Regions from separate parts of the Brucella pituitosa genome, predicted to be linked through region 3. Evidence: predicted binding sites of a transcription regulator. Region 3 holds the regulator's gene; each other region holds the start of a gene.

Region 1 (4,230 bases), on a different replicon from region 3:
GTAATTGGGGTCGGCCAGCACATTCGTAAAATTGGCGAGCCCAACGAATGTAGATTTCAATCCAAATGCGTCTTCGCGCATGAAGGACTGGTAAATTGCCTGACTTGCTGGCCAGAAGAAGAAGATCACAGTCAATATGATCTGCGGGGCCAGCAGGAAGTAGGGTAAGATCTTGTTTGGAAACGTGACTTTCTGCACGGGAAGTTTCCTTGCGGATAGCAATGCCGCCAACCCCTTATATGGGCAGGCGGCACGCTCTAGTTCATCAGATTATTGTGCTGCTGCAATCGCTGCGTTTGCGCGTTTTACGGCGTTATCAAGCGCAGTCTTTGCATCCTGCTTACCACCGAGCATGGCCTCGAATTCCTCATTGAGGATGTCGCGAACCTGCGGCAGATTGACGAGGCGAACACCCTTGGAGTTTTCCGTTGGAGCCTTGCCCATCATCTGAAGGATTGGTGTTTCACGGCCCGGATTCTTTTCATAGAAATCCGAGTTCTTCGTTGCTTCATAAGCAGCCATCGTCACAGGCAGATAGCCGGACTTTTCATGCAGCTTCTGCTGAATCTTGGTCTGCGAAAGGAAGTTGAAGAACTGCGCAATGCCTTTGTACTGGTCATCGCTGAGGCCAGCAAAGACCCAAAGGCTGGCACCGCCCGGGATCGTGTTCTGTGGACCATGACCTTCATAGTAAGGAAGCTGGCCAATGCCGTAATTCATGCCCGACTTGACGACATCGCCGAGGCCGCCCGAAGATTCCGTCAGCATCGCGCATTCGCCGGAAGTGAAAAGCTGCTTTGCTTCAGATGTACGGCCGCCATAGCGGAAGGTGCCATCCTTGGCGAGATCGGCAATAGCCTGGAAGTGCTCAACGAAAAGAGGTTCGTTGATCTTGAGTTCGACATTGGTGCCGCCGAGGCCGTTTTCATTGGTGCCATAGGAAACGTTGTTCCAGGCAGCAAAATTTTCGGTCTGAATCCAGGTGAGCCAGGTCGAAGTGAAGCCACAGGCAGATGCGCCGCTCGACTTGATCTTCTTGGCTGCTTCAAAAACTTCTGGCCAGGTCTTTGGCGGGTTGTTTTCGTCGAGACCAGCCTTCTTGAAAGCGTCCTTGTTATAATAAAGGATTGGCGAAGACGAATTGTACGGGAAGGACAGCATAGTGCCGTCTGGTTTCGAGTAATAAGCAACAATGCCTGGCAGGTACTGCGACTTGTCGAACTTGAAGCCACCGTTTTCGAGCACTTCAGCAGCAGGAATCATCGCACCTTCAGCGGCCATCATGACACCGCTCCCGGCATCGAAAACCTGGATGATTGCTGGCGGCTGTTTCGAACGGAATGCGGCGATGCCCGCATTCAACGTTTCAGGGTAGCTGCCCTTATAGACCGGAACGATCTTGTATTCGCTCTGGCTTTCATTGAACTCTTTGGAGAGCTCATTGACCATTTCGTTGTTGGCACCGGTCATGCCGTGCCACCAGCTGAGCTCCGTCTGTGCGAAAGCCTGCGAACCAATGGTGAGGGCGAGGGCGCCAGTCAGCGCCGAAGTCGTGATCAGACGGGTAAGCATATTTCCTCCTCGGAAATGAGGTTGCGTTAACATCAAGAGTGGAATCCTCCGCTCGGGGTGCCGGAACCTGCATTATTGTTATTACACTTATATGACTGCAATTTCACTGGATCAACTTCCAGATGGCTATAATAGAATAAAACCGAAAATGTTAATGGTTAAAAGGAAAAAAAGCGAAAAAGAATCTATAATATTGGGGAGAAGATGTGGATAGTTTTCTAATCCATCTCTTTATCTTAACAACAACAGCTCTCGACCCTGTAGCCGCCTTACAAACTATCTCCGCATTTGTTCCGTGCTCCTCAGAATTGGATGACCTTTTTGCTCCCATTAAGAGTGCGGTATAAAATTCAGTAAACTCAGGGGCTTGCGTGACCACAAGAATCTCAATTATGTGGTTGCTAACCTTTGAGGGTTGCCGTTGAGTGTGCTCGACATATAGTCAATCCTTACAATCATACATTAGTGCGCCGTGCGTTCTTTCGGACGCACAAAGGACGCTCTAAACTATTGAATCTACGCATCGGCCGAAAAAATCGATTCCGATTTTGGAGGCCGATGCCGCAGAGTAATTGCATATATGGAGCAGGTTGCTGTTCCGAAAACCGCATGACGGAGTTTTTATGCCCATTCGCACTGACTGGAATGCAGCCTCATTGTCTGCAAAGTTTTATTCCAGAATCTGGGGCAAGAATGAACCTGGCGGCGTTATTATCGGGTTCGATCCGCAAGGCGTTAAGTTTGCTTATGCAGGTGGCCTGGAAAGTCTCGCGACTAGGGTTCCTTTCACAGCCAACACCGTTGTCCGCTACGCATCTATAACCAAGCATATCTTCTGCACCATGGCATTGCGTCATGCAGATGTGATCGACCTCAACGATAGGCTTGGCGATCATCTGCCAGAATTGCAGAGCCCCTTGGCTGACGTTTCTATCGGTCGTGCGCTTGATATGACGTCGGGCTTGCCGGATGTGCGCGAATGCCTGACACTGCTGGGATTGTCCGTCTACACACATACCAATGCGGAAAGCCTTTTAGAGTTTCTTTCAACAATGAACCGGCTGAACTTCAATGCCGGTAGCGAAATTTCCTATTCCAATACGGGGTATAGGCTCGTTGAGGCAGCATTTGAACGTAAAGGTCTGTTTTTTAAGGATTTTGTTAAATCAGAAATCAGCGACCTGCTCGACACATTGATTGAAGTCCCGGACATTTGGGCCGACCCCGTCAAAGGACTTGCACCGGGCTATTGGAAGTCGGGAGACAAATGGCAGGAAAGCACGGCTGGCCTTCAACTTTCCGCGTCCGGCAGTCTGGCAGGCAGTGGAATGGCGCTCACAAAATGGGCGCAGGCTCTCCTTGAAGACGAGGGGCCGTTTAACGGTCTTCTTTCGCGACTTTCAGCTGAACGTTTCCTCAATGACGGGCGGCCAACCGGTTACGGCCTTGGTTTGCGTTGGAATGAAATTGGCGGCGCACGCTTCATTGGTCATGGTGGATCGCATCCGGGTTATAAAAGCTATTTTCTGCTCGACCCTGCGGAGAAAACCGGAATCATAGTTGTGAGCAATCGCGAAGACGCTGATGCTTACAAAATTGCGCGCGACTGCATGGCCGCACTCAATGAATTGGATCTGCCTGATACCAGCTGCACCATTCCGGACGGAATATATGTAACTGAAACAGGGCCGTTCTGGATTGAGATGCAGGAAGGTGTCGCTAATTATCTTGGTGCTGAAGATCGTCTCCACGATATAGGCGATGGCTGGTTCTCTTCGCTATCTCCGTCATCGCCAATGACGCTGCGCTGGACTGGCGATGCGCTGCAAGGCAAAATCGGTCATGTAGAGCGCGAATTGAAATCTGTAGCCGCTCGTCCCGCAGGTAAAGAGTTTGATGGCCAGTGGACTGCACCACTTTATGGAGCCTCCTTCACTATCGACAATGGCCATATCATCATGGGAATTGGTCCAACGCGACAGGTCATGCCATTGGAGGATCTCGGACATGGCCGAGCGCTGTTCACATTGCGCGATGGGCCATGGAGCAAGCGCATCTGTATCCATATGCTCGATGAAGATCGTCTCGAACTGGTACTTAACCGCAGCCGCATGATTGAATATCAGCGTTGAAAGCGCTCTAAATATTTGTTTTAACGCGCAGCTTTGTCCGAAAACCGTTTTGCATTGGACAATGCGAAAAAACGGATAGTTACAGCAGCTCCAACGACTCAGTCTTAACTGGAACCGCTGTATGTTATTTTCGGGAAATTGATTCCGAAAATGATTTTGAAGGGAGTGAGCCAATGCTTGAACAGATGATCGATCAGGGTGCTGGTCGCGAACCTGCCGATATCGTGCTGAAAGGTGGCCGCTTCTTTGATCTTGTAACCGGTGAACTGGTTGAAAGCGATATTGCGATCAGCGGTGACCGCATCGTGGGCACCTTTGGGAGCTATCAGGGCAAACAGGAAATAGATATTTCGGGACGCATCGTCGTACCGGGTTTTATAGATACGCATTTGCATATCGAGTCCTCGCATATCACGCCGCATGAGTTCGACCGTTGTGTATTGCCGCAAGGTGTAACCACTGTCGTCTGTGATCCACATGAAATTGCTAATGTGCTGGGCGCGGAAGGCCTCCAATATTTTCTCGA
Region 2 (4,230 bases), 860 kb from region 3:
TCCACGCAAAGCCGCGATAAAGATTCATGCGTCTGGAGGTGGCGCCCTGTTCAACAGCCATAGTATCTGCAACGCTGAAGAGATTGCCGCGCGGTGACACATGGAACCATTCAAGCCATGTGAAGAGTGCCTTCTTAAACCATCGCGGCAGGCGTTGCTGATCGCCGAAGTCAACGATATGCAGTTCGCCGCCTGGCTTTAAATGTCTGATGCTTTCCCGAATGACTGATTGCCATTGCGGTATCATCGAAACCGCATAGGAAATGAAGATGCGATCAAAGCTATCCTGACCAAAAAGGGCAGCGGGATCGAAATGCGTGGCATCGGCACGTTCAAGTCTGGTGCGATCTGCAATCCCGGCGCGCTGTGCTGCCTGACGCGCTGTGTCCAGCATTTCAGCCGAAATATCGATGCCGAAGAGTGTTGCGTCGGGGTAGTTCTGCGCTGTTTTGACAAGATTGCGTCCTGTGCCGCAGCCGATTTCAAGCACACTGCCGCCTTGAGGCACGTTTAGTCCCGTAATCATAGGGTCGCGACCCAAAAGATAATATTTGCGCGTGGCATCGTAGAAATGACGCTGCCGCTTATAAACCCGGTCCATCAGAGTAGCGTGATCGATACCCTTGATTTGCCCCTGAGTTCGCTGCGGATTGGTGCCCATATCACGCATCCTTCAAGACATAGAGGTGGAAGCCGCCATAGATAGAAGAGCGGTCGCGATCATGCAGCAGGCGGGATTCTTCTTCACGATAGTGCCAGTGTTCAAGAATCGATGGATCAACCCGGCCCGGCAATAGGCTTGGCTCTGCCGCTGTGCGGAAGATAACGCGCGCGCCCGCAGCAGCAGTACGGGTGATTTCGCTCCAGAGTGCATTGAGCTGGGCGTCGTTCATCCAGTCCTGTGCATCGAGCAAGATGTAGCGGTCTACCGATCCGGCTGGCTTTTGGCTGAGAAACTCTGTGTAGTTGGCATTTCGCACCGTCATGCGATCAACGCGAGCGCGAACGGTGTCGAAATTTGCCCTTGAGAGATAGGGAGGCAGAGGGCCTGTTTCTTCATCGCCGCTATAGCCACGGCCAAAGGCCTGCCACGCGAAATAGTTTTCGGTCAGGGGGAAGGCGCAGGCGAGCTTTTCAAGCCGGGCGCGCAGGACAAAAGCCATGTCGCCATTTCCGGCTGTTGCCAGTGCGTCATATTGCTGAGGTGGAATGCCGAGGCCAAACAGAGACGATTTGCGTGCTGTTGCCCAACGCACCATGCGTTTTTCAAACAAGGGGGCGAGGGCGGTGTCGAAGAAGGTGCGCTGTTCTTCCATCGTGCGGGCTTTAAGGATGTCACGTGGGTCTATGCCATAAAGACGAGCGACGCGGTGGCCCATGCCGATAAAGACGCCCAGCAATCCGTGGCGGTAAAGATCCCTCGAGAAGATAGAGATACGTTGACGGCCGCTCCATTTGCGCTTTTCCCAATAGGCACGACTTTCACTATCAAGATGCGGACGGATGAAGCGTTGATAAGCTGCGAGATTGGCCTTGTCGTCGGCCTTGCCATAGAAGCGATAGAAGCTGGCATAGTCCGGCAGATGCTTCAAAGCGCCAAGTTTCAGGCGGTTGAAGGCAACATGAGCGCTGTTGAGATCAACAGCCTCGACCGAGGCCGGGTCAGCCGTCAGATAAGAAAGAGCGTTGCAGCCGCCTGAAGCGATGGTGACGATGCGGTGGCCGGGCTGAATGACAAGTGCTGCCATATCCACTTCGGGGTCTTCCCATATCTGGGGATAGACCAGTCCTTTGAAGAGCCAGGCGAATAGTCTTTCGGATACGCCGTCGCGCGAAAGCGCATGGTTTTGTGTGACTGCGCGCTTGAGGATTGTGCCGTTGGCATTTGGGCCCGTCATTCCATGCTCCCCGTATTTTTTTGAGCGCACTCCGAAAGTTCTGAATGATCTCGGGCAAGATGCGCGAAGGTTCCAAGGCGAATCCAGCCTTGTTTGGGAGAGTTAAGCATTCGCCGGTGACAGGGGCGTGACGGCTGTTTCAGGGACAAACTATGGTTAAAACTTTGTTATTATGGCGGTTTGTTACCAGCCGTAAGACTATTTGAGAGAACCTTTCCGCATCCTCGCCGTTTTCTGGTGTGACGTTGGTATCGTCGAAAAGCATCACCGGGGACTAAAGAGTGGTGTGACGACTGTCTTCGTAAGGTGATTGACCGGCCAGAACGGTCAGACACGGAAAACCAAAGCAGCGTTGGCTATATCCCCGCAACGCTGGATTTTAGGGAAGGAGAGCCATCATGAAGAAATTTTTGATTACTTCGGTTGCTGCCGTATCGTTTTTGGGGCTTGCAGCTTGCAGCGACAATTCAAACGACGCCAGCAAGGCACCGGCATCGCCCTCGCCTGAAGCGCCTGCTGCCCCAGCAGCACCTTCAAACAACGATACAACGACGCCGACAACACCAGCACCTGCGCCTTCGACGCCAGGCACGACTGGTTCACCGCCTGCAAACTAAAGCATGTCTCCCAAAAATGGGATCCGTTTTCGGATAAAGACATGCTTAAAATTGCAGATAGCGTGATTTTCGAGCACTGATCTGATTGGATCAGATCGGTGCTCTAGTCATTTGTTTTCACGCGCATCTTGTCCGAAAACCGTTTCACACTTTTCGGGGTGCGCTTTAATGCCAGAGCTTCTTACTGGTAAAAGAATGGCGGTCCGGTCAGCGGGCCGCCATTTGCCCCGAAAGGAGCAAAGTTGATGGATAATTATGCAGTGGTCGTCAATAAAGACAATATAACTGCGTTTTCCATGTTCAAACGCAGGCTTTCTTCGGTTATGGCTTTTGTTATGAGCCGTCATTTTCTGTTTCTTATTTCCGCTGTTGTTCTTGTTGCCCTTGCCGCTTGCGGCAGAGGGGAGGATGAACAGGCTGCTGCTCCAACTCAGCCAGAACAAACAACAGCTGCTCCAGCGCCTGACGCTGACAAGCAGGCTGGGCCTGATCTGATCAAAGCTTTGCAGGATAATTCCGGTGTTATGACACCAGAAGAGCAGAAAGCAGCCATCGAACGTGCACGCAACAATGCGGAGGCTGCAGCCAGGTCTGTGGGCCAAAGCGCTGAGCAGGTTCAGGCCGCCGGTGAGGCGGCAGTCGCTGCCGCTCAGCGTTCGTTCGAGGCTCGTCAGACTGCGCAATAATTCTCTCTACAGAGAGCAATATTCTTCTAAATTATTGTTTTTTCGTCGATTGCAACGGGTTGCTGTTTCCAGTCTTTACGGAATTATATAGAAACGATTCATGTCGATCTGGGTCCGCATCGGTGAGTTTGTCACCTCCGTCACGCTGAACGCTATTTCAAGCGTTATCGAGGCTGTGCGTACGGTTTTTGAAGGCGATGCGGATACGCGCAGGCGCGTTGCGTTCTCCATTGCGATGATTGCGCTTTCAGCCAAAATGGCCAAAGCCGATGGCGTGGTGACACAGGATGAGTTTCGCGCATTCCAGAACATTTTCTCCGTGCCACCAGAAGAGCATACCCATGTGGTTCGCTTGTATAATCTCGCTCAGCAGGACGTGGCGGGCTATGAGAGCTATGCGCGCCAGCTTGCTGGCCTATGTCGGGAAGGCGATGAGAATTGTCATCTGCTTGAAGATATTCTCGATGGTCTCTTTCATATCGCAACCGCTGACGGCTACGTACACGATAAGGAAATGGCTTTCCTGTCGAGCGTTGCCGAGATTTTCGGTTTCGATGAGGAAAGTTTCGAACGTATCGCATTGCGGCATATCAATCGCGGTGAGGGCGATCCTTACGCCATTCTCGGGCTGGTGCGCGGCGTTTCTTTTGAGGACGCGCGCAAGCGCTACCGTTCATTGGTGAAAGAACACCATCCGGATCGGCTTTATGCGGAAGGCCTTCCGCTGGAATTCATAAATATCGCGAATGCACGTCTTGCGGCCATCAACGCGGCTTGGGCAAGTGTCGAAAAACAATTGGAGGCCGCATGAGCAGCGTGGATGCTTCGCAGGAAGAATTGGTAGCGGAACTTTCGTTGGAAGCGCCCGATTATCCGACCGCTTCGCTTGATGCGTCTCCAAATTTTGGTCCGCGTCGCGATGGCAAGACGCCGACCTATCTCATTCTGCATTATACAGGGCTTGCAACGGCTGAAGAAGCTTTGGACGTGCTTAAGTCGCCCGAGCGGGAAGTTTCTGCTCATTATCTC
Region 3 (4,230 bases):
AGCGTTATTGTCATGTGCCATATGGCTGCAAGCCTCGTGTTTGAAAGAATCAGTTGCAGTCTATCAGATGACTTAATTTCACCACGCTTTTTCCTGCCACTGCGTTATATTAATGGAGCGGTCGATAGAAATTTTTATGTAACGAGAGCAACGGCTATGAAGAAGAGCGTGCTTATTATCCTTGGTCTGGCGGGCCTGCTTGCAGGTTGTCAAACCATGACTCCGGAACAGCGCCGCGCCGCAGATGAACAAACCTGCCGCAGCTATGGTTTCAAACAAAAATCCGATGCATTTTCCAACTGCCTGTTGCAGCTTGATCTCGACCGCAGAGCAGATCGCCGCGCCTGGCAGAACCGTGCCGATTTCTACGACACACCGATGGTCATCTATCAACCGGTTTATCGACCAGTGCCAGTTCAGGCCAGGTAACAGACAGGCCAAGTGATAATCAGGTCGAGCAATAAAAAAGCGCCCTTTCGGGGCGCTTTTTTTGTCTAGCAAAGTCACTTTTAAAGCGGAGATTCCGGACGCTCCTGCGACAGAAGCATCGCACCGATTGCATCAACATGCTTCTTATCGGCTGTGTAGCCGAGAGATACGTTTTCCACCGCTGGAGCCGTTTCATCAAATGTTGGCTGGTAGCTCGCCACCTGCGTCAGCGCCGGCTTTTCAGCAGGCTTCACAGGAAGCGTCGCCAGACGGTCACCACGGGCCTGCGGACCCACGCCGCCATTCTGCTGAGTTTCAGTCGTCTTTGCTGCTTCAGCCAACGCAACCTGCACTGTTGGCTGTGCCTGTGGAACAGTGGCATCCTGCTGATCAGTTACGTTGTAGAACGGACCTTCTGGCATGGATGGTGCCTGTGGTGTGGAAGCATAGGCCAGATTGTACGGAGTCTGTGGAACCGGATTCTCCAGCTCGCCATCACGACCACGCTTTTCGTAGAAAGAGTTTCCACCCGCAACCAGCACGTAATGCATGTTGCGGTATGGGAACTTCAGGCCAGCTGTGTGGAAGAACATGGAGTTCTTCAAGGAAGGGTGACGCTTGCCCTTGAGAATGGAATCAGCCGCTGCCTGAACATCTGGCATTGCCCTGGAATTCATCTTGCGGCTCAGAACGCCCGGCGCAAACTGGTTCTTCTGGCCCACAACACCACAGATCGTATCCGGATAGCTGCCGGATGCGAGACGGTTCATGACAACAGTACCGACAGCCATCAGGCCATCGGGGCTTGAACGGTTCGATTCAAAGAACATCGCACGTTCAAGACATTCACGGTCTCTGGCGGTATAGGTGAAAGTCTTAACGCCATTGACCGACTTGACGTGGCTGACCGCCGCCGTCTTATCGGATTTGGTCTTGGCTGTGCCTCCGGTCGTCGTGCAACCTGTCACCACAAATGGAGCAACCAGGAGCCCGAGGATAACGGGCAGTTTCCACTTAGCAGCGCGCGTCAACGGCTCAGTCTCATCGTTAGGACCCTTAATTGATCCAACCCGGCCTCCGCCCCGCAAAAGGCGTTTGAAACCTGGCTGTGGTGCCACTGCATAAAACTATGCAGCAGATTTGAACTAACAGAGCAGCCTTTGTGCATCCAATTGAGACACCCGGCGCTCCAGCCAAATAGAACGAAAATCAAATAATAAACGTTCTGCTGTCACTCATTGCATTCAAGGTTTTGGAATTTTTAGGCCAAAAAAAGGCGAACGGTCAAATTCCTAAAATGACAAAGCCACCAAAACGGTGGCCAATCGAACCCGAATCCAAAGTTGAATTTTCCCCACAAACCCCTTAAATTTATTAACAAATCCTTAACGTGATTTAGCAAATCTTATAAGTTATTGATTTAACGCGATTCAATTTGCTGAAATACAGGCCACATCGCTGCCTTATTTCACTGATGTTTCAAGATTTTACGCAGCCATCTTTTTTGACTTTTCAGATGCTGTTTTTGACGCCGATTTCAAGGCTTATTCAACTTTGTCACGATTGATGTAACATCGCGTGATATTGACCGTTTTTGGTACAGATTTGGGCAACATCACCGAATCGCGAGTCCGAATGCTGAGTCGCATCGTTCGCTCCCTTCATGCAAAACGGCCCGTCACATTTTCAGTAACGGACCGCTTCTGAGACGTTCTGCAAGTCGAGATTTGATCACCCGAATGAGTAGCCTGCGCCACGCACCGTGCGAATTGGATCGAGTGCGCGCCCGACATTGATCGCCTTGCGCAAACGTCCGACATGCACGTCGACCGTGCGGTCGTCGACATAGATATCCGGGCCCCAGACACCATCGAGCAACTGGCTGCGGGAGAAGACACGGCCCGGTGACATCATGAAATATTCAAGCAAGCGGAATTCTGTGGGTCCGAGGCGGACTTCCTTTTCCTTGCGATAGACACGGTGCTGCTGACGGTCGAGCACCAGATCCCCAACCTTGAGCACATGCGAGAGAACGCTGGGATTGGCACGGCGCAGCATGGCTTTCACCCGCGCAAGCAGTTCCGGTGTCGAGAAGGGCTTTACGACATAATCGTCAGCACCCACACTCAGGCCACGGACACGTTCGCTTTCTTCGCCACGCGCAGTCAGCATGATGATCGGCAGACGCTCGGTTTCCGGCCATTGACGCAGACGACGGCAAAGTTCGATCCCCGATACACCAGGAAGCATCCAGTCCAGAATAAGCAGATCCGGTACGTTTTCGCGAAGCGTGATTTCGGCTTCATCGCCGCGCAGCATCGCATCGACCTGATAACCTTCTGCTTCCAGATTGTAACGCAAGAGTACGCTCAGGGCTTCTTCGTCTTCAACCACAGCAATCTTGGGTGCCTGTGACATCCAGTATTTCCTATCCAGAATTTAGAGCGCAGAAGATACAGTCCCCCCGTCGACCGCGTGCCGCCGCGCTATTCTTACACATGCAGAGATTTTGCGCCGCAATGATGCAGCGCAAAATACCATCAGGATTTACGCGCCTCGTCCACGACGATACCGTGGCTCAGGTCTTCTTTTGGGCGTTCCGCAGGCATTTGCAGGCCAGTCACGATGTAATAGACCGTCTCGGCAATGTTGGTTGCATGATCGCCAATGCGCTCAATATTCTTTGCGCAGAACAGAAGATGCGTGCAGGCTGAAATGTTGCGCGGATCTTCCATCATATAGGTGAGCAACTCGCGGAACAGCGAGGTGTACATCGAGTCAATTTCATCATCGCGATCGCGAACAACATTGATCTGCTGTACCGAGCGCGTTGCATAGGCATCGAGCACGTCTTTGAGCTGGGTCAGAGCGAGTTCAGCCAGTGTTTCAAGTCCACGATAGAGCTTGACCGGCTGGCGCGATTCCGAGACGGCGGCAACGCGCTTGGCAATGTTTTTGCCAAGATCGCCCACGCGTTCCAGATCGGCCGATATGCGGATCGAGCCGATGATTTCACGAAGATCGACAGCCATAGGCTGGCGCTTTGCGATGATCATGACGGCCTTGTCGTCAATCTCACGCTCGCTTGCATCAAGGATGAGATCATCGGAGATAACGCGCTGAGCAAGCGCATTGTCGGCGTTGACAATCGCTGCAACGGACTGCTCGACCATACGTTCCGCATGACCGCCCATTTCAGCGATCTTATGGGTCAGGAACTGCAGTTCTTCGTCGTAAGCGGTAACGGTATGCTGAGACGCCATAATAGACCTCGAAGTAAGGATTACAGGGAAGCGAAACCGAAGATGGTTCCTGCTTCTGCTGAAATGTTAACCAAAGCGACCGGTGATATAGTCCTGAGTGCGCTTCTCGGTCGGTGCCGTGAACATCACATCCGTGTCACCCACTTCCACCAGATTGCCCAGGTGGAACATGGCGGTGCGCTGTGAAACGCGAGCGGCCTGCTGCATGGAGTGCGTGACGATGACGATCGTGTAGTTCTGGCGCAGCTCGTCGATCAGCTCCTCAACCTTGGCCGTCGCAATCGGATCAAGCGCCGAGCACGGCTCATCCATCAGGATGACTTCCGGGCTGACTGCAATCGCACGTGCAATGCACAGACGCTGCTGCTGACCACCGGAAAGACCGGTTCCGGCATCGTGAAGACGATCCTTGACCTCTTCAAAGAGGCTGGCCTTCTTGAGGCTGGTTACGACGATCTCTTCGAGATCGGTCTTGTTGCGTGCCAGACCGTGGATACGCGGGCCATAAGCCACGTTCTCGAAGATCGACTTCGGAAAT

What was found. Region 3 encodes PhoB, which activates phosphate uptake and scavenging genes when phosphate is short. Its sites were predicted from a motif close to TGTCATNNANCTGTCAT; they were not measured.
Positions count from the first base shown of each region.
Region 1: the regulator PhoB is predicted to act here: its motif matches at 1,653-1,669, upstream of ugpB (sn-glycerol-3-phosphate ABC transporter substrate-binding protein UgpB).
Region 2: the regulator PhoB is predicted to act here: its motif matches at 2,015-2,031, upstream of ACSME1_RS02940 (DUF3419 family protein).

Region 1 covers NZ_OZ264093.1:1,367,768-1,371,997, reverse strand. The annotation lists gene ugpA (sn-glycerol-3-phosphate ABC transporter permease UgpA) at 1-198, opposite strand, end outside; gene ugpB (sn-glycerol-3-phosphate ABC transporter substrate-binding protein UgpB) at 271-1,572, opposite strand; gene ACSME1_RS17665 (serine hydrolase domain-containing protein) at 2,196-3,704, shown strand; gene ade (adenine deaminase) at 3,878-4,230, shown strand, end outside.
Region 2 covers NZ_OZ264092.1:608,738-612,967, reverse strand. The annotation lists gene ACSME1_RS02945 (class I SAM-dependent methyltransferase) at 1-661, opposite strand, end outside; gene ACSME1_RS02940 (DUF3419 family protein) at 663-1,898, opposite strand; gene ACSME1_RS02935 (hypothetical protein) at 2,278-2,490, opposite strand; gene ACSME1_RS02930 (hypothetical protein) at 2,761-3,201, shown strand; gene ACSME1_RS02925 (J domain-containing protein) at 3,302-4,012, shown strand; gene ACSME1_RS02920 (N-acetylmuramoyl-L-alanine amidase) at 4,009-4,230, shown strand, end outside.
Region 3 covers NZ_OZ264092.1:1,469,464-1,473,693, reverse strand. The annotation lists gene ACSME1_RS07115 (aminopeptidase) at 1-21, opposite strand, end outside; gene ACSME1_RS07110 (hypothetical protein) at 157-429, shown strand; gene ACSME1_RS07105 (cell wall hydrolase) at 510-1,460, opposite strand; gene phoB (phosphate regulon transcriptional regulator PhoB) at 2,161-2,847, opposite strand; gene phoU (phosphate signaling complex protein PhoU) at 2,970-3,692, opposite strand; gene pstB (phosphate ABC transporter ATP-binding protein PstB) at 3,759-4,230, opposite strand, start outside.